DNA from 4 places in the Vibrio cidicii genome. Region 1 is predicted to be linked to each of the others. Evidence: predicted binding sites of a transcription regulator. Region 1 holds the regulator's gene; each other region holds the start of a gene.

Region 1 (5,143 bases):
ATGTGTTATCTCGGTGTAATTACAATTACGCCACCCATAAATCAGGTCCGAGAGATTAGCAAACCAATGCATACAAGATGTCATTAGAGAGTCAACTTAATGTAATGCATTTTTGCCATCGGGAACCCCGCTACCTACCAAAACAGTATTTGGTTTAGGCCGGAGGCTTTGCGTCCCACCCTTTCAGATGGTTTGCCCTGTGCGTGACAGCTAAAGGATACGATTTCTATTGGACTAACATCACATTTTAGGATTGAAAGTGTGATCTTGGTTCAGGTAATAGTTTGCGGGAAATGAGGAAAAACTCGTGTGCGACAGTATCTGGTTATTTGTCACAATAATGATTTTGTTTTGACACAAAAAACAGACGCCGAAATGGCGTCTGTTTTTTAACATTCTCAGTTCAGTTTTTTAACTGTGTCGCGGATAACGATTTCTGGATGCATCTCAAAAATGCGTTTATCGTGCTCCTTGTCTTTAATGCGTTCTAGGAGAATTTCAAATGCATTTTTACCCACACGGCGCTTTGGCTGGTGAATCGTGGTAAGCGGTGGAGAAAAGTACTCGGCCAGTTCTATGTTGTCGTAACCGATCACTGATATGTCGTCGGGAATACGAATGTCGAGTTGTTGTAAACGGCTCATTAGACCAAGTGCCATAGTGTCGTTAAAGCAGAAAATCGCGGTTGGGCGATCGTCCCAAGAGGCAATCTTATCGGCGACCAGTACTGCAGTGTCACATTCAAAATTACCTTCTAAGATCCAATCTTCGTTGACCGCTAGGTTCGCTTCTGCCATTGCGCGTTTAAAGCCAAGAATTCGCTCCTGACACGCCGCTTTTTCAAAATGACCGCTCAAGCAGGCAATCTTGCTGTGACCGTTATCAATCAGGTACTTGGTTGCGAGATAGCCACCTTCTTCCGAGTTATCGATGATCTTGTCGGCTTGTGAGCTAATTGGACCCCAGTCCATGATTACTTTTGGAATATCGGCGTGTCTATCGAGCATTTCACGCAGTTCTTCGGTCAGATCTGAACACATCACCAAGATACCGTCGACGCGCTTTTCTGCCAGCATACGGATATAGTCGCGCTGCTTTTCATAGATGCCACCGGTATTACATAGAATCAAGGTATAACCTTGGCGGTAGCAGTAGCTTTCTACGCCATCAATCACTTCAGAGAAAAAGAGGTTAGTTGACTGAGTAACCAGCATGCCAATGGTGCGAGTTGTATTGCATTTCAAACTGCGTGCGACGGCGCTGGGCGCGTAGTTGAGCTCATCCACCGCTTTCATTACTTTTTCTTGAGTTGCTTCTGCAACAAAGCGGGTTTTGTTGATCACGTGTGAAACGGTCGTGGTTGATACGCCGGCTAAACGTGCGACATCTTTAATTGTGGCCATAGTCTTGTCCTGTCCAAGGTTACCGCGGGAATAGTTGGCCGGGTAACGCTCTTGCTACCTTTCTTTGCATCGGTCTTGAACATGGAAAGAGACCCAAGAAAAGCAGCAGCTTAGCTAAAAAAACACAAAAACCGCTGTTTTTCAGCGGTTTGCATTAAATTCATATTTTATCGTTTGCGGTCTCAATTTTATATCGAGATACGTCAGCAGGCAACCAGCTCAGCACGCGAATATTGTATCCGTGTTCACACTTTATTGGTTAAGCTTCACTCGAGTGATTGCTCTATTGATAAGCCTGTAATTATTATCTAAGTAAATAGTCACTGTCCAGTTTACAAAATGCAATTAATAGTTTTGCGACACTGGCATAGAAGCCAAATTGGTCGTGTTGAATACACTGCTGGTAAAATTGCGGCAGCCAAGAAAGCAGCATGCTTTCAATAAACTGCTGCTGCTCGGCAAGTGCGGTTTCCATATGGCGCTCTTGTTCCAGCTCATTCGAGCGGATAATTAGATGGCCTAAAAAGTCCAGTTGAATAGCGAGGTGATCCGCAGGTTCATTGATATTTTCGCTCACTTTTACGCCGTGATCTGTCATCAGTTTTTCCATTATTCTGGCAGGTTCAGCGTTGAGTAACCCGGATTGATCGAGATAGATAGAAGCGTAAGGCAAAGCGCCATGTTTTGCGCTTTTCAGAAAAAGGTCGCAAAAGTCTGCGGCCAGTTCAAGTTGAGCATCTTGACGGTCAAGCAGTTTATTCAGTGTTTCCACCAGTTGCTGCGCTTCAATCCGCAAACGGTCATTTTCGGCTAAATCAGAAAGAAATGAGCGAATTTCTGCGCTGTGATATTTGTCCAGTTCGACTTGGTTTAACTCTTTGGCAAAAAGACTCGAAAACCACCAGTAAATTTCGGCACGTTTTTCATTAAAGGTTTTGATTTCTTGCATTTTATTCCTGCTCCTCAAGGCTTCTCTGATTAGTCTAACCAATAAAAATGAACAGCGGTCGCCCTAATTATTAATGGGTTATTTAATTATATGTCACCTTGTAAATGGGCAAAAAATAAGCTTGTCTTGAATCAATAAAACCTGAGATTGTTGGGTTAACTTTGATGTGACGCTAGAAATGTGACTATTTATGAATAGAATAAATCGGCGTAGACAAGAATGACAGAAAGTGGTGTAAATGAGCTATCACGTATTAGTCGTAGAAGATGATGTAGTGACACGAGCTAAATTGGTGGGTTACTTCCAAAATGAAGGATATACCGTCAGTGAAGCAGAAAGTGGAGCAGAAATGCGTGAGGTATTGAACAACCAAGCCATCGATTTGGTGATGTTGGACATTAATCTCACTGGAGAAGATGGCTTGCTTTTAACCCGTGAACTGCGTGGTCAATCGGATATCGGCATCATATTAGTGACAGGTCGCACGGATAGCATAGACAAAATTGTTGGTTTGGAGATGGGGGCGGATGATTACGTGACCAAACCGTTTGAGTTAAGAGAGCTGTTAGTTCGAGTGAAGAACCTGCTATGGCGTATGTCTTTAACCGATACGGCAAAGCAAAAAGGGCGTGCCGACGAGCAGGAGCTGCATGTTGTGCGCTTTGCTGATTGGACGTTTGACATTCATCGTCGGGCATTGAGCCGCAATGGTGAACCGGTAAAATTAACCAAGGCGGAGTATGAGTTATTAGTAGCACTCTCGTCATATCCCAACCAGGTGCTGAGCCGTGAGCGCATTTTAAACATGATTAGCCATCGTGTTGATGCGCCTAACGATCGCACCATCGACGTGCTGATTCGCCGCATGCGTGCCAAGATGGAGTTTGACCCCAAGAATCCGCAAATTTTTGTCACAGTTCACGGCGAAGGCTATATGTTCGCAGGCGATTAAAAGCCAGAAATGCGCTAAAGCAGACCGCTTGATCTCAGTGTCGAACAATAAAAAACGAGCTGCACAGTCAGCTCGTTTTTTATTGGATGGCTTCGTTTTAAGCAGGATTTTTCGCGGCGACTTTTTCGTTGTTAGGTGCAGTGGTCAGTAAATCGCGCAAAGATTGCCAAATAATGCCTAAAGTTTCATACCAATAGCGTTCGGTTTGCTCTAAATAGAGCGCTTTTGGCGCGTATTTGTCCCAAGCTTGGGTGATCTCTTTTTGCGCCAAATAGTTGGTAGGGGCTGGCAAAGGGGTTAAGCCGGCATCGTTAAACTCTTTCAAAGCTCGGGTCATGTGACTGGCCGAGGTAACCAGCACCAACTGCTTCTGCCGAACAAAAGCGGCGGCCTGTCGTGCTTCTTCCCAAGTATCTTTGGCATCTTCCAACAAGATAATGTCGGATTTCGCTACCCCAAGCGCTAGAGCCACATTCGCCATCATCCGGGCATGACTGATTTCAGAACCGCCAGCGTAACCAGACAAAATCATTTTTGCTCCCGGGTACATACGCAAAATGCGAATCCCTTCAGCAAGGCGCATCAAGGCGGTGCGACTGAGTTCAGAGGTCGGGGGAATTTGGTCGTCCACTACATGGCCATTACCCAATACCATCACGTAATCGACACTTTGCACTTCAGGTAGAAAGACCGAGTATTGGCGCTCTAGAGGCATTAAAAGTTTGCTGGCAACGGGTTGGAATGAAACCAGAAAAATGCCAGTAAAAGAGAATAAAATGACAAAGCAACCTGTTTTTTGCCTGGTAGTAAACATAATCAACATCAGGCCGAGCAGGCCGATGATGAGTAGCGCAGGCAAAGGCATGAGAAGCGCAGATACCGCTTTTTTCAGCTCAAACATACAGAAATAGTCCGAAAAAACATCACTTGACAGTAAAAAAGAGAGAATCCCTCTTTATTCCTGCTTTCCTTATGACAGAATAGCAGCACGATTCGATATGATAACCCAAGCCACAGTGAACCAAGACCGTAATTTCGACGATATTGCCCACAAATTTGCAAAAAATATTTACGGATCAGATAAAGGTGAGATCCGCCAAGTGATTGTTTGGGAAGACCTTGAGCAGGTTTTGACCGCAATCGATGCTGGCACGAAGGCGCTGACTATTCTCGATGCGGGCGGTGGCTTAGCACAAATGTCGCAAAAGCTTGCTAAGCTCGGACATCAGGTTGCGTTATGTGATCTATCTTCTGAAATGCTGCAATTGGCTGAACAGGATATTGCAAAAAACGGTTTGCTTGCGCAGTATCGGCTGATCCATTCTCCGGTGCAGTCCATTGCTGAACATTTGGAGCAACCAGTGGATTTATTGCTGTTTCATGCGGTCATGGAGTGGTTAGCCGATCCGAAAAGTGCGTTAGAGACGCTGCTTGAGCAAGTGAAACCCGGCGGGGCGGCATCCATCATGTTCTATAACCATCATGGTTTGGTTTATAAAAATGTGGTGTGCGGTAATATTCCACATGTTTTGCAAGGCATGCCGCATCGCAAACGCTTTAAACTGCAACCGCAAAAAGGCCTCGATCCGCAACAGGTTTATCAGTGGATTGAAGATGCAGGATTTGAGATTGGTGGAAAATCCGGTATTCGCTGTTTTAGCGATTACATAGGTAACCGACAGAATATGGGCGACTACCAGTATGAAGACGTGTTGGCACTGGAAAAACAGTTGTGCCGACAAGAACCATACCTCTCGTTAGGCCGATACATCCACGTATGGGCGAAAAAGAAAGAAAAGCAGGAATAACAATGAGTGAGACAACTCTCAATGCTGCAGA
Region 2 (5,143 bases), 1.5 Mb from region 1:
GATACATGTGATTCATTATGATTTTTTATAGCCAACTATACGGATTGCTATAAATAATATAATTAATGATGCATTGAGCAAATGCAATTGGCCGCACAGTGTCTATTTTCGCTGCTTATGTCACATTATGTAAGAAAGAGTGTAGATTCTTAGCTCTAATCTATTAAGTGTCCCTGCTTACTATCCGATATGCGCAGCGGCGCTGGCCTTCGATAATGTGTTCTGTGCGCTCAATATGGCAGTGTTCACCGAGCAGTTTTTGAAAAACGTTGAATTCAGATTGGCATAGGGCTGGGCAGCGGGTGGCGGCTCGGCAGATGGGGCAATGATTTTCGCTCAAAAGAAAGCCTTCATCGGTTTGCTCAAGCTCGGCCATATAGCCTTCTTCTTCGCGTATTTCCGTGAGCTTTTGCAGCTTGCTGTGCAGATCGCCGCAAGCGGCCAAGGCTTTTTGATACTGGATAAAAGTGCGATGCTCTCGCTCAGCGGCGACTTTGGCTAAACCGTCAGAGCCAAACAAGCTCTCGACCACGTCGATCATCTGAATGGTCAGTTCACTGTGGCGATCGGCAAACTGCTCGTGTCCTTTGAGTGTGAGAGACCAGTGCCGAGTCGGGCGGCCTACTTTGACTTTGACATCGTGAAAGCTGACGATGCCCGCCTCTTCCAACCCTTGCAAATGTTGCCTGGCCCCCATGGTGGTCATGCCAAACTCTTCTGCCAGTTGCTTGGCGGTCACCGAGCCATCTCGCTTAATCGACTGGAGTATCCTGTCTATCGTTTTCATCTTGGCCTACAGACGCTCGTATCCTGAATGGTGCTTAAGTACAAATATTATGCGTCATAGGTTTAGTAAATAAAAGGGTTGATAAAGAGCAGTGGGTAAGAGTAAGAGCGGTTCTAGGGAAAGCAGGTTACGAGGTTTCTAGATTACTAGGTTGCTAGGTGCTAGGTTTCTAGGTTTTGCTCTTCCTAGTACCTAGTACCTGCTCTTCCTCGCCCCTGCTCTTCCTTTAAAGAATAATCTGCTTGATCTCGTCGTCTTTGCGCTCTAGGTAGTGGGTCGATTTGATCCGGCGGATGGTGCGGCAGCGGCCACGAATCAATAAGGTTTCCGTGGTGGCAATATTGCCTTTGCGGCTGATGCCTTCAAGCAGATCGCCTTTGGTGATGCCCGTGGCGGAGAAAATGACGTTGTCGCTGCGCGCCATGTCATCCAACTTCAACACTTTATTCGCTTCGACGCCCATTTCGGCGCAGCGCTCCAGTTCGAAAGCGGCAAAGCGGCGGTTTTCTTCAGTATCGCCTTTTACGATATTTCGTGCCAATAGGCGGCCCTGCATATCGCCATCCAGCGCGCGAATCACCGCAGCAGACACGACGCCCTCTGGCGCTCCGCCGATGCAGTACATCACATCCACTTCGCTATCTGGCATGCAAGTTAAGATAGACGCGGCGACATCACCATCGGGCACGGCAAACACGCGCACGCCCATTTGCTGCATTTCCGCGATAACGGCATCATGGCGTGGTTTGGCGAGTGTAATGACCACTAAGGTGTCGAGGGTTTTGCCTAGCGCTTTGGCGATGTTTTCTAAGTTTTCTTTTACTGGCTTGTTGAGGTCGATCACGCCTTTGGCGTCAGGGCCGACCACCAGCTTTTCCATATACATGTCGGGCGCTTTAAGGAAGCTACCTTTCTCACCTGCCGCTAAAACCGCCAAAGCATTCGACTGTCCCATGGCGGTCATGCGTGTACCTTCGATCGGGTCGACGGCAATATCGACTTCATCGCCGCCTAAGCCAACGTTTTCGCCAATGTAGAGCATAGGTGCGTCGTCGATTTCGCCTTCGCCAATCACGATTTCGCCACTGATTTCGGTTTTGTTTAGCAAAGTGCGCATCACTTCAACTGCGGCGCCATCGGCGGCATTTTTGTCACCACGGCCAAGCCATTTATACCCCGCCAGAGCGGCGCCTTCTGTCACGCGGGAAAATGCCATTGCTAAATCGCGTTTCATGTTGTCTCCAAAAGTCATAATCGAAGGAAGAGAAAAATTGGCGGCGATTCTAGCATAAAAAACAGGGAAAACGTTTGCGGGGATCAAAAAAGAGGGGAAGTTACGAGGTTGCTAGGAAAAGCAGGTTGCTAGGGACTAGGAAAAGAAGGTGCTAGGAAGAGCAGGAAGAGCAGGAAGAGCAGGAAGAGCAGGGAAGAGCGGTCCTGTGGTCCTCGAAAAGCGGTCCTAGGAATGGCAAGAGCGGCCCTGGTTCCTGGGCGAGAAAGGCGAAGGGCGGAGAAAAGCAGGTTGCTAGGAAAAGCAGGTGCTAGGGACTAGGATTTCCCAGGACCCAGGACCTTCTCTTCCGCTTTTTCTTTTCCTAGCAATCTAGTCCCTAGAAAACTCGTCCCTTCTTTTTCCGCTCTTGCCTTTCCTAGAACCTAGTCCTTTTCAATCCGCTTTATTCTACATCTTCCATTTTACCCAGTAGAGCGCGGATGCGTTCTTGCCACTGAGCGTGCTCTTGTTGAGCTTGTTGAGATTTTTGTTCAAGCTCTGCTTGTTGAGCGCGCAGTTGGTCGGCTTCGTTAGCCAGTTTCGCTTTATCTTCTTTTAGCTCTTCGACTTCCATTTGCAAAAGTGCGATGGTATCAACAGCGGTCTGAATTTTTGCTTCCAGTTTTTCTAATACTTCAAAAGACATTTTGGCCTACCTATTTTATTCGGTTCAATGAGCGCAGCCCATGCTGCGGCTCTCTCTATTAGCCTCATTCTACTCAGCACAAGGCATAGAAACACCTGCTATGTTGGAAAATTTGCATCATTTGCCTAAAAAAACAGCGCATTGAGGCAATGCGCTGACTTTTTCTCAAATTTTAAGCGCGTGAAACGTGCTTTCCCGCACTTTTCTCTCGCCTAGAGTGTCGTAATTAGAGCTCAGGCTCTTCAAAATCGGCGCTAAGTGGCTCTTGCGAAAGGATGATGCCAGTGCTGTCGGCGTAGAGGTAATCTTCCGGTAAGAAGGTGACGCCACCGAAGTTGACGGGAATATCAACTTCGCCAATGCCTTGCGCAGACGCGCCGACCGGAATTGAGGCTAGCGCTTGAATGCCGATATTCATATCTTCCAGCTCGTCAATTTCCCGCACGCTGCCGTAGACAACAATGCCTTCCCACTCGTTTTCTTCTGCTATGGTGGCAATTTCTGCATCGACGAGTGCGCGGCGTAATGAGCCACCGCCATCGACCAGCAGCACACGTCCAACACCATCTTGTTCCAGCGTCTCACGAATCAGCGAGTTATCTTCGAAGCATTTTACAGTGGTGATTTGTCCGGCAAATGAGGCACGCCCACCGAAGTTGCTGAACATCGGCTCGACCACATCCACTTGATCCAGATAGATATCACATAGGGCAGAGGTGTTGTATTCCATAGCATACCTTCTTCGGTAAATGAATTTTCTCTTGAGTATATCTGTGCATTAAGTCAATGCAATGACAATTAGTGATTAACTAACAAGAGTTTGAGCTATCACAACTGTTGCAAACAAAATATTGGTAACTAATGAGCACTTCACCACCACGGGCATCATAGGGGCAATTTGAGCAGGTTGATGCGTCAGCCACACTGCTTTTCCGTGATTAATGACCAGTAACAAGCTGAAAAGAAAAGGAAAGCTGATCCACATTGGTTTGCCTTGCAACAGCAAGTAAATGGCAAACGCCAGCACTGCACCGCCGAGTAATACGAAATGATATTGCTTGGCTTTGCGCTGACCAAGGCGCACTGCAACCGTACGTTTTCCGCACGCAGCGTCGTTTTCGATGTCGCGCATGTTGTTGATATTGAGTACCGCAACCGCTAATAAGCCGCAGCCCAAGGCTGGCAAAAACAGCGCTGAATCCAACACGCCGGTATGGAGGAAATAGGTGCCGGAAACGCCGAGCAAACCGAAGAATATGAATACCGAGAGATCGCCCAGACCCACATAGCCATACGGTTTATTGCCCATGGTGTAAGCGATGGCGGCGAGGATGGCCAAAATACCTAAAGCGATAAACGCGAGGATGCTTTGCAGACTGTTTAAGGCATAAAACACCAGCGCCAAACCCGAGGCGATGGTCAGCAAAATATTAAATACGATGGCGCGTTGCATCTCTTTGGCGCTGACCGCGCCAGATTGCATTGCTCGTAGTGGGCCAAGGCGCTTATCGTTGTCGGTGCCTTTGACGGCATCGCCATAGTCGTTGGCTAAGTTAGACAAAATTTGCAGCAAAGTGGCGGTAACAAACGCCAGCAGAGCGACCACCAATGAGAATTGCCCCGAGGAGTATGCCAGCACACTGCCAGTTAAAATGGAGACCAAAGCCAGAGGCAATGTTTTCGGGCGCGCGGCATCAAGCCAGATTCTCAGAGATTGATTCATGTGTGTTTCGTGCGAGTAAAACCGATGGCCAGTATACGAAGAAACACGTAAGGAAGAAAGGGAGAAGAGAAGGTTGCTAGGGGCTAGGAAGAGCAGGTTTCTAGGTGCTAGGTTTCTAGGGAAAAGAAGGTTTCTAGGTACTAGGAAGAGCGAAAAAGCGGTTAAGAGCGGTCCTATGGCCCTCGAAAAGCGGTCCTGGGAAGGGCAAGAGCGGCCCTGGTTCCTGGGCGAGAAAGCTGAAGAGCGGGGAAAAGCAGGTTGCTAGGGACTAGGATTTCCCAGGACCCAGGACCTTCTCTTCCGCTTTTCCTAGCAATCTAGTCCCTATTAATCTCGTCCCTTCTTTTCCGCCCTTCCTAGCAATCTAGTCCCTAGAAAACTCGCCTCTTCTCTTCCGCTCTTGCTCTTCCCCAGGACCAAGGGCCCAGCCCCCCAGGACCTTCTCTTCAGCTCTTCCGCTCTTGCCTTTCCTAGTCCCTGCTCTTCCCTAGTCCCTAGTTCCTAGTCCCTAGTCCCTAGTCCCTAGTCCCTAGTTCCTAGTCCCTAGTCCCTAGGACCTAGGTCCTTGTTTTCCCTTAAAGAATAAAGCGGCTCAGATCTTCGTCGGCGACAAACTCGCCGAGGCGCTGTTTGACGTATTGCGCGTCGATGACAAACTTGGCGCCGGATTTTTCTGTCGCGTCGAAGGAGATTTCATCCATCAAACGTTCCATC
Region 3 (5,143 bases), on a different replicon from region 1:
CTGTGCCGCCTGCGGGTTTCACACCAAAAACTTCAGCGCCGTTCAATCGGCACTAGCAATACCTGCATATCCACGCAAACCTGTGCATATACACACTATCAGTGCTGCTTGTCACTAATTTTGTTCGTGTCTGCCACTAAGGCTATCAACTCTTCCAGATGCTCGATTTTCGTTACTCGAGCATCTTGGATTTGATTGGGTTGAAAACCATTGGCCAAATAATATGTGCGGATCCCCGCACTTAAACCCGCCTTAACTCCTTTTGCCGTATCATCGACATAAATACATTCTTCGGGTAGAAAGCCCATATTGAAAGCGCTGTACATCACCAGGTCCGGATCTGGCTTCCAACTATTGGCATCAAATGCTGAAAAAATACGCCCATGAAATCGTTCTAGTAAGCCTGTAAGCTGTAAAGAATACTCAATCTTGTCTTTGGGGCCATTCGAAATCACACAGTATTCGATCCCCCACTCTGCAAGAAAATCAAGCAGCGTAACCGCACCCGACATGGCTTTTAGATGGCGATAAAAGAGCTTTTTAACTTCACTGCGGTAGAGCGGTTCAAGCACATCCAGCGACACATTTAACTCGAACATAGTTCTGGCATCGTCGAGAATATCCGCCAGTTTACCCCCTTTAAATTGTGCCGTTACTTTATCAAGCGGCACTTCAACATTAAAACGAGCAAAAACACGCGTTAGCGCTTGGCAACAGAGCGTTTCGCTGTCGACCAAGGTGCCATCACAATCAAATATTACGCACCGAATTGGACTCATCGCCATCGTGCCCTCTCTTATCCCAGCCAAATTTGAATATTGTTGTCACCAAAAATGGCAACTTAGATATTTACTATAAAACGCGGCGATGAAGAGAAAAGGACACGCTCTGCAAAAGACGACAATGGCTCGATTTAATTTGCCAATATTTAGGAGAGATCACCTATTTATTGGCCAAGCTAAAGAATTTGCATGCCCTACTTCCTGAGGTTGATAGCAAGCTTTTGGGGGAAGAAAACTAGAAAACTGTTTGTTAATCAGTCACAACGTTGACATTGTACCTTGTTGATCGCTAAGAGCCAGAGACGCGATCAAACCTCGAGCAGAATTGACGTTGGAACAGGGCTCTCCATCCGCACGGTAGCGATAAGATCAGCGACGTATTTTTCTATTTCTTCTAACTTGGTTTTGTCTCTATAAATAATGTCAGAAGCCAGAAGTTGGTCGTCGCCATGTGTCAGCATCAATGCTCCTACTGGCTCGCCCGCTGAAAAGCTGACATACAACGCATGCTCTGGGGCAAGAATAATCTGAGTGAGAAACTCCACAATCAATGCTCGTTCCGCTTCACTTGCCCAACGCTTAGATTGCAGTATGGAAAAAAGGATGGTTAAACGGTGGAAATCAACTAGAAAATGTTCCAGCTCGTTACCACTTTTCTCTAACGAGCAGCTTAGCGGTTGCAAAGTGCGCTCACTCAATGAGCGCTGATAAAGCGCCAGCCCTTCTAGGCTTTCTTTGGTTGGAAACTCACACTCCACCTGGTCGTGGAGCCATTGATTCTTGCTCGCAACCAGCGGTGATTCAATATGCATTTATTAATCCCAAATATCGCAAATTTTCGGAGTACAGATAGTGGACTTCGGCGAGGCGCTACAGCCAGCCAGCAACCCCAGCGTGATCACAACGACAATCAGTTTAGCTTTCATAACTGGTTCCCTTGGTGTTTTATGTTTCCCAGCAAGCTTTATACCATACCACGCACTATAGCGACTGTTCTAACAAAAAATGGTTACTCCTCAGCGTGAAGGAAACCGCGGCACATTTGCTGGCAACTTGGGAATAAACGCAAAAGCTGCTAAGGTAGCTAGGTTTACATTGGCTCGGTCAATAGGAAAAGTATATGAAAACAAAGATGTTAGCTCTGCTGCTTTGTGCAACGCCACTGCTTTACGGTTGCGGTAGCGACGAAGTCGGTGATGTCTCTTTAGGCTTGTTTACCATGAAAGACATCAAACTCAATACGCTGGTGGATCCTTTGGTGCCTGGCGTAACTTGCCATATTGCGAGTATTGAGGCGGATTTTAGCTTGGCCGATCCCAGTGATAGCTCGATCGCATGCCGCCAAACTGGGGAAATCACACCCGAGATGATCGCTGCCATCGACAAATCCGATTCAGGCGAAGTGGTGTTTAAGAAATCAAAAAGTGTCTTCTTTAAGTCGATGAAGATTCGTCGCATTTTTGATGCCAAAAATCAAACCTTGATGTACGTTTCCTATTCCACCAAAGAGACTTCCGGCAGCTTTAAACATAGCTTATCGACGGTCCCACTTTGGGGAACAAAAGCTTATCAAGAGACTTCGACAAACAAGCAATAATCCGCACTTCTGCTGTTCATTTCTTCATCAGCCAGGGTAAATTGTAACAAAAAGGCGCTCGATTGCAAAAAAACGTGATATCATGCGCCTCTTTTTTTTCTCAGTTATTAACTAGCATGAAGTTTCCTGGTCAGCGTAAATCTAAACATTACTTCCCCACGAACGATCGAGATCCTCTGGTCAACGAACTAAAGGCCGCACCAAAAATGTTTCGCCCAACCGTGGTTGGCGTTGGACAGACTATTGTCGATATCGAAGCGCGTGTGGACGACGATTTCTTAGCCAAATACGAACTGAGCAAAGGACACTCGCTGGTTCTTGAAGAGAGCAAAGCGGATGCGTTGTACGAAGAGTTGATTAAACGCGGTTTAATCACCCATCAGTACCCAGGCGACACCATTGGTAACACGCTGCACAATTACTCTGTGCTGGCCGACAGCAAATCGGTGCTGTTGGGCGTGATGTCCAAAAACATCCAAGTCGGTTCTTACGCCTATCGCTATTTGTGCCGTACCTCGTCGCGAATGAACCTCAATCATTTACAAACCGTCGATGGGCCAATCGGCCGCTGCTATACCCTTATTTCTCAAGATGGCGAACGCACTTTTGCCATCAATGAAGGCCACATGAACCAGTTGGCACCAGAGAGCATTCCTGAAGAAGTATTTGAGAAAGCGTCAGCACTGGTCGTCTCCTCTTATTTAATGCGCGGCAAGCCCAAAGATCCGATGCCACAAGCGGTACAAAAAGCAATCGAATATGCGAAAAAGCACCAAGTGCCAGTGGTATTGACGCTCGGTACCAAATACGTAATCGAAGGCAATCCACAGTGGTGGCAAGAATACCTGCGTGACAACATTACTGTCGTGGCGATGAATGAAGAAGAAGGCTTTGCATTGACTGGCGAACGAGATCCTTTACAAGCAGCGGATAAAGCATTGCAGTGGGTTGATTTGGTTCTTTGTACTGCCGGCCCCGATGGTCTTTACATGGCGGGTTACACCGATGAAGATGCCAAGCGAGAAACCACGCATGATATCTACCCAGATAGTATCGAAGGTTTTAACCAGTATGAGTTTAGCCGTGCGATGCGACGCAGTGACTGTAAAGCGCCAATACGCGTTTACTCGCACATTGGCCCTTACCTTGGCGGGCCTGCGGAGATCAAAAATACCAATGGTGCTGGGGATGGCGCACTCTCGGCTTTACTGCATGATATGGCGGCCAACGCTTTTCACCAACGAAACGTGCCAAACTCAGTGAAACATCAGCATATTTGCCTGACGTACTCTTCTCTGTCACAAATTTGTAAATACGCCAACCGCGTGAGCTATGAAGTGCTTACCCAGCACTCTCCTCGCCTCTCACGAGCCCTTCCTGAAAGGGAAGACAGCTTGGAAGAAGCTTACTGGGATCGCTAGTAGGGACATTGAGCTAGATGGCTGCCAACCGGCAGCCTTTTATTTTTGATCTCGGCCAATATTTACCGAAATAATCTAGTTTGCTCTCAATCAGGTTAGATATACTGCTTTACTACTATATTTAGATCCGTATCATTCGCACGCAAACGTTTGCTTTGGCGAAATCAAAAGGTTCAGCATGCTTTCAGATATCGATATTTGTCGCTCGACACCACTCCTTTCCATAGACAAAATTGCTCAACAGGCTGGCTTACTGCCAGATGAATTTGAGACTCACGGTAAATACAAAGCAAAAGTATCGGCAAAATGCGTCTCTCGCTTAGCGGACAAACCCAACGGCAAGCTGGTTTTAGTCACGGCGATCACACCGACACCTCTAGGCGAAGGGAAAACAGTCACGACCATTGGTCTTGCGCAGGGTTTACGCGCACTTGAACAATCGGTCATGGCGTGTATTCGCCAACCTTCCATGGGGCCAGTCTTTGGTGTCAAGGGTGGCGCTGCTGGCGGCGGTTATTCACAAGTTGCACCGATGGACGAACTCAACTTGCATTTGACCGGGGATATTCATGCGGTTACTGCGGCGCATAATTTAGCCGCTGCCGCTATTGATGCCCGAATTTATCATGAACAGCGCGAAGGTTATGCGGCGTTTGAAGCTCGCACGGGCTTAACGGCACTGCGCATTGACTCGAATCGGGTGGTGTGGAAGCGCGTGATGGATCACAACGATCGTGCGCTGCGCAAAGTTCTTGTCGGTTTGAATGACGAGGGCAAAATTATTAATGGGTTTGAACGAGAAGAAGGTTTTGATATTTCTGCGGCGTCAGAGTTAATGGCCATCCTCGCTTTATCCAAGAATTTGCAAGATATGCGCACGCGGATCGGTAAAGTGGTTTTGGCGTACGATCTCGATGGCGCACCAGTGAGTGCCGAGCAACTGCAAGTGGCTGGAGCGATGACGGTCACCTTAAAAGAGGCGATCAAGCCAACGTTAATGCAGACTCTTGAGGGAGTGCCTACACTGATCCATTCAGGCCCGTTTGCTAATATCGCACATGGTAACTCCTCGATCATTGCTGATGAGATCGCATTAAAACTTTCCAGTTACGTTGTCACGGAAGCGGGGTTCGGTTCCGACATGGGGCTTGAAAAAGCGTGCAACATCAAATCTTCCACGTCGCATAAAGCGCCAGACTGTGTGGTGATTGTCGCCACGTTAAGAGGCCTGAAAGCCAACTCAGGACTATACGATTTGCGGCCGGGCATGTCTTTACCAGATTCCCTTTTTACCTGTGACGCCAAAGCCCTAGAAGCTGGTTTCAGCAACCTAAAATGGCACA
Region 4 (5,143 bases), 420 kb from region 1:
GATGAGAGCCCGAAAAGTAATAGAATGTCTGGGTTTCGAGCTGCGCAAACGATTATTCTACCGGAACGCAGCAGCAAAAGCTATTAAGCGAAAAGATACTTAACGATAAAGATCGCCGCCATCACCCAGACACTTAAAGAAACATCGCGCCCCTTACCACTGAACAGCTTAATGGCCGCGTAAGCAATAAAGCCAAGCGAAATGCCTTCTGCGATAGAGAACGTGAGAGGCATGAGCAAACAGGTTACTACCACTGGTGCCGCTTCGGTAAGGTCGCGCCAATCAATGCTCACTAGGCCCGAAAGCATCAAGATTGCTACATAGAAAAGAGCACCCGAGGTGGCATAAGCTGGGATCATGCCTGCAAGAGGAGAGAAGAACAGTGCTAAGAGGAACAGCACGCCCACAACGACCGCAGTCAAACCAGTACGACCACCTGCCGCTACACCAGCCACACTCTCAATGTAAGAGGTTGTGTTGGAAGTACCCAACAGAGCACCAACCGAAGTTGCCGTCGAGTCCGCAAGTAGTGCTTTGTTTAGACGTGGGATTTTGCCGTCTTCTTTGATCAGTTCCGCTTTAGTTGCTACACCGACTAAGGTGCCAGCAGTGTCAAACAGGTCAACGAAAAGGAAAGCAAACACAACCGAAATCATGCCAACTTCAAATACCGCGGAGAAATCTAGCTGTAAGAACGTCGGAGCAATACTTGGTGGCGTTGACATCACACCCGCCCATTGCACGTCACCAAAAACCAGACCTAATCCGGTTACCGCAAGAATAGCGATCATTACGGCACCTTTGACGCCGCGATGCACCAAAGCGATAGTGAGGAAGAAACCGATAGAAGCTAGAACCGGAGCCAGCGAAGTAATGTGGCCAATTGACACCAAGGTGGCTGGGTTATCAACGACAATGCCCGCATTCTTGAGCGCGATAAAGGCTAGAAATAAACCGATACCCGCAGAGATACCCGTTCTCAGTGCATGTGGAATGGAGTTAATGATCCACTCACGGATCTTAAAGATACTTAACAAGATGAACAGCACACCAGATACAAACACCGCCGCTAGAGCGACTTGCCAAGTGTAGCCCATCCCCAACACTACTGCGTAAGTAAAGAAGGCATTCAGGCCCATGCCTGGTGCTTGTGCGATCGGGTAATTAGCCCACAGGCCCATAATGAAACAACCAATCGCCGCAGCAAGACAGGTTGCAACGAATACCGCTCCACGATCCATTCCCGCATCGGCAAGAATCGCTGGGTTAACAAAAATGATGTAAGCCATCGTTAGAAAGGTGGTCACACCTGCGATGATCTCAGTGCGCACATTGGTGCCATTTTCACTGAGTTTAAATAGCCTTTCGAGCATAATCGAATCCTGTAAGGGTAAAAAGTAAACGGTTGCGTAATCGATTGGCTGCCGATTATAAAGTTATCAAATAACAAATTCCAGATAGATTTTTTACTCGAATCGAGATTTCACTGGCTTCAAAGACAGAAAAAGTAAATCAAACGATAGGTAATGATATTTTTCTTTATAAAACAATAAGAAAAAACAACAGCTTTAAGAATTGTGTTGTGGAAAAAATCGACAATGTCATAAACTTTCAATAAATAAATCGACCGCTTTGCCGTTTTTGCATTACAAAAATGCGGTCAAACAGACCAAATGCAGTCAATAAAATGCATAGAGGAGAAATCGACGCGGGAGAAAATGCAGACATAAAAAAACGCCACTCAACAAGAGTGGCGGTAGAATCATGTCAGCGCTATTACTGAAAGAAAATTCCAATTTATAGGGGTGAACAAACTGTTCAGGGTCACATGCCGTTGGTTAACTGGATTATTTGTAACCAAAGCTTGTTGGGTAAGCAAAGTTGCTGGTGTAAACCGAGTGGTTGGACCAAAACATTGCAGAAGCTAAACCTTTCATAACTATCACCTTTACTAAATCAATAAGACATGTTTGATTTCTCGGTTCCTTGGAGGCGATAAAACGGACTCATCCTTTGAGCATTTCTTTCTTCGCTTAAGAAGTTGGTTATAAATATACCACTAAGAAATTTTATTACAAGTTTTTTAGTGACTTTTATCACATAAATTTCATTTATTGACTATCATCAATTTTTTAACGTAATTAAATTACAAAAATATCATTCAGCACTTTGCATAACGAAAAGAAGCCACAAAACGTACACAAATAGACAGGTGAACGTTCACAGAATGTGACACTCTCGTTGTAAGCGCATCATCAACGCAACTACTCGCCATACTCTGCTAGTGGTATGCTTGCTGCTGATTTATTATCAGCAGGCTGGGCATTTATGTGCAGAAATCGGTCTGCTGCAGTACGCCTTCTGGCAAATAATATGTAAAGGAGTCATCCGTGTCTGAATTCCATTCTGAAATCAGTAGTCTGTCCCCCACTCCCCTTTGGCAGTTTTTCGACAAAATTTGTTCTATCCCTCATCCATCTAAACATGAAGAAGCGCTCGCGCAGTACATAGTGACTTGGGCAACGGAGCAAGGTTTAGAAGTTCGCCGTGATCCAACGGGCAATGTATTTATTAAAAAACCAGCCACCGCGGGTATGGAAAATAAAAAAGGTGTTGTGCTGCAAGCACACATCGATATGGTTCCACAGAAGAATGAAGACACCGATCATGACTTTACCCGCGATCCTATCCAGCCATACATTGATGGTGAATGGGTAACCGCAAAAGGAACCACGCTTGGCGCAGATAACGGCATCGGTATGGCATCTTGCCTGGCTGTATTGGCATCAAGCGAGATCAAACACGGCCCAATTGAAGTACTGCTAACCATTGATGAAGAAGCGGGCATGACTGGCGCATTCGGCCTTGAAGCAGGTTGGTTGGAAGGTGAGATTCTACTCAATACCGACTCAGAGCAAGAAGGCGAAGTCTACATGGGCTGTGCAGGTGGCATTAATGCAGAGCTGTTGTTTGATATCCAACGTGAAGCGCTACCACAAGGTTATGTTGCCCGCCAACTTATCCTTAAAGGGCTCAAAGGCGGCCACTCAGGCTGTGATATTCACACAGGTCGTGGCAACGCCAACAAACTGATGGCACGCTTTTTAGCTGGCCATGCCAATGAACTCGACATGCGTCTGATTGAGTTCCGTGGTGGTAGCTTAAGAAATGCCATCCCTCGCGAGGCTTTTGTCACCGTTGCGCTGCCTGAGGAAAACCTCAGCAAACTGGCCGAACTGTTTGAGTTTTACACTGAGCTGCTCAAATCTGAGCTCGGTAAAGTCGAAACCAATTTGGTGACCTTTAATCAAGAAGCATCCAGTGACGCACAAGTGTTGGTGATGGCCGATCAACAGCGTTTGATTGCCGCGCTCAACGCTTGTCCAAATGGCGTAATGCGCATGAGTGATGAGATTGAAGGCGTAGTTGAAACATCGCTCAATGTCGGTGTGATCAAAACCGATGAGAATGAAGTAAGCGTGTTGTGTCTGGTTCGCTCACTGATCGATTCAGGCCGTACTCAAGTGGAAAGCATGCTGAAATCAGTGGCAGAGCTTGCCGGAGCACGTATTGAACTTTCTGGCGCGTACCCAGGTTGGAAGCCAGACGCCGATTCTGAAATCATGGCTATCTTCCGTGACATGTACCAAGGCATTTACGGCCACAAGCCGAACATCATGGTAATCCACGCAGGTTTGGAATGTGGTCTGTTTAAAAAACCTTACCCTCACATGGACATGGTTTCTTTCGGTCCAACGATTAAGTTCCCTCATTCACCCGATGAGAAAGTGAAGATTGATACCGTCCAACTTTACTGGGATCAAATGGTTGCTTTACTAGAAGCCATTCCAGAGAAAGCATAAAACGCAAACCAACGGGCGAGAACCTAACGCCCGTTGGTTATTTGCTGGCTAAGAACAAACTCAACTTCGAGCGTAAGCCGCTAACTCATCCATAGATGTTTGCGCAACCATCTTACCATTGATGTAGTAAGTCACAGATTCTCCATCACGAATGCCTGTCAACGTCGCTTTTTCACCGTTATTGTAAGTGATGTCCATTTGTACCGTATTCTCATCGATTGGCTGCATCGTGCCTTGCTCAATCGAGCGGTGCTTTGTCAATGGAGCAATCGGAGCTGTTTTTAGCGAGTCATCCAACTGGTGATTAACATCGATGTAGGTATCCATTTTTGTATCAAAAATATGAGGCTTACCATTGAGTGGGTTTTTACCCGTCCAGAATTCAAGGGAGTTGAACACGATGTAATCGGCTGCAACAGCCAAACCGTACACTGGTGCCAACAACATATTTAGACCACCACGAGCATAACGATTATCAACAGCTTTTAAATTGAACCCCATAACGTAACCCGTTACTGCATTGCTACCTACACAGCCAGACAATGCCATTGCTGCTACTGACAATGTCACCACTTTAGTGATCGTCTTTTTCATATTTACCTCGAGTTGTCATTTGAAGAACAGAAATTGGGGGCGCATATTAGCGCATGTAAAAACCTTCATCAAAGTAAGAAAATCTCATGCTCGTAGAGCAATGTAAAAAATATATTTCTTATATAACAATGATATATATTTAATCCTTAGGGATTAACCAAGAAAATTCCATGTAAGCTCCATTAACCGCTTTTCGACAAAAATCAGGAAAAAGGAAATCAACGATTAGCAGTTTTTATCGTAATCTTAATAAGGTCGAATGGTTTGATATAGGTTGCGTGTTAGAGTCAGTGGAATAAAAAAGGCAGGAAGTACTATGGTTCGCAATAAGAAAAATAAGATATTTGAGATTTTGGGGCATAAGATTAAACCGGGGCAGAGAGAAGAGATTGAGTTAGATGCGGCTCAGCTCTACACGCACTCACCTCTGTCGATTCCGATTGAAGTGATCAACGGCCGCTATGCGGGACCAGTTATCATGGTCAACGCGGCGATTCACGGCGACGAACTCAATGGGGTGGAAATTGTTCGCCAGCTCATCAACAGCTTAGATCCACAAAAAATCCGTGGCACAGTGATAGCCGTTCCGATCGTCAACGTCTTTGGTTTCATTCATAAATCACGCTATTTACCAGACAGGCGCGATCTTAATCGCTGTTTTCCGGGCAGTGAAAAAGGGGCGCTGG

The links. The regulator PurR, encoded in region 1, represses purine synthesis genes. The targets are predictions, from matches to a motif close to TNANGNAAACGTTTNCNTNA.
Region 2: a site for PurR is predicted at 2,084-2,103, ahead of glpX (class II fructose-bisphosphatase). Genes of this name have one in related genera too.
Region 3: a site for PurR is predicted at 3,939-3,958, ahead of EWA64_RS18835 (formate--tetrahydrofolate ligase). Genes of this name have one in related genera too.
Region 4: a site for PurR is predicted at 1,394-1,413, ahead of EWA64_RS12265 (NCS2 family permease). Genes of this name have one in related genera too.

The regions. Positions count from the first base shown of each region.
Region 1 is NZ_CP035921.1:2,873,239-2,878,381, forward strand. Features, by position in the region: cyclic di-GMP riboswitch class I at 118-207, opposite strand; gene purR (HTH-type transcriptional repressor PurR) at 399-1,403, opposite strand; gene torD (molecular chaperone TorD) at 1,708-2,352, opposite strand; gene torR (two-component system response regulator TorR) at 2,591-3,304, shown strand; gene elyC (envelope biogenesis factor ElyC) at 3,402-4,205, opposite strand; gene cmoM (tRNA uridine 5-oxyacetic acid(34) methyltransferase CmoM) at 4,303-5,112, shown strand; gene mukF (chromosome partition protein MukF) at 5,115-5,143, shown strand, end outside.
Region 2 is NZ_CP035921.1:1,397,390-1,402,532, reverse strand. Features, by position in the region: gene EWA64_RS07370 (LPP20 family lipoprotein) at 1-16, opposite strand, end outside; gene EWA64_RS07365 (helix-turn-helix transcriptional regulator) at 164-787, opposite strand; gene glpX (class II fructose-bisphosphatase) at 1,014-2,021, opposite strand; gene zapB (cell division protein ZapB) at 2,464-2,706, opposite strand; gene rraA (ribonuclease E activity regulator RraA) at 2,933-3,436, opposite strand; gene EWA64_RS07345 (1,4-dihydroxy-2-naphthoate polyprenyltransferase) at 3,512-4,429, opposite strand; gene hslU (ATP-dependent protease ATPase subunit HslU) at 5,005-5,143, opposite strand, start outside.
Region 3 is NZ_CP035922.1:751,673-756,815, reverse strand. Features, by position in the region: gene EWA64_RS18855 (HAD-IA family hydrolase) at 99-785, opposite strand; gene EWA64_RS18850 (hypothetical protein) at 1,091-1,594, opposite strand; gene EWA64_RS18845 (CreA family protein) at 1,903-2,379, shown strand; gene EWA64_RS18840 (inosine/guanosine kinase) at 2,496-3,800, shown strand; gene EWA64_RS18835 (formate--tetrahydrofolate ligase) at 3,979-5,143, shown strand, end outside.
Region 4 is NZ_CP035921.1:2,451,697-2,456,839, reverse strand. Features, by position in the region: gene EWA64_RS12265 (NCS2 family permease) at 84-1,373, opposite strand; gene vcdP (small protein VcdP) at 1,848-1,937, opposite strand; gene EWA64_RS12260 (aminoacyl-histidine dipeptidase) at 2,391-3,863, shown strand; gene EWA64_RS12255 (DUF3332 domain-containing protein) at 3,924-4,457, opposite strand; gene EWA64_RS12250 (succinylglutamate desuccinylase/aspartoacylase family protein) at 4,774-5,143, shown strand, end outside.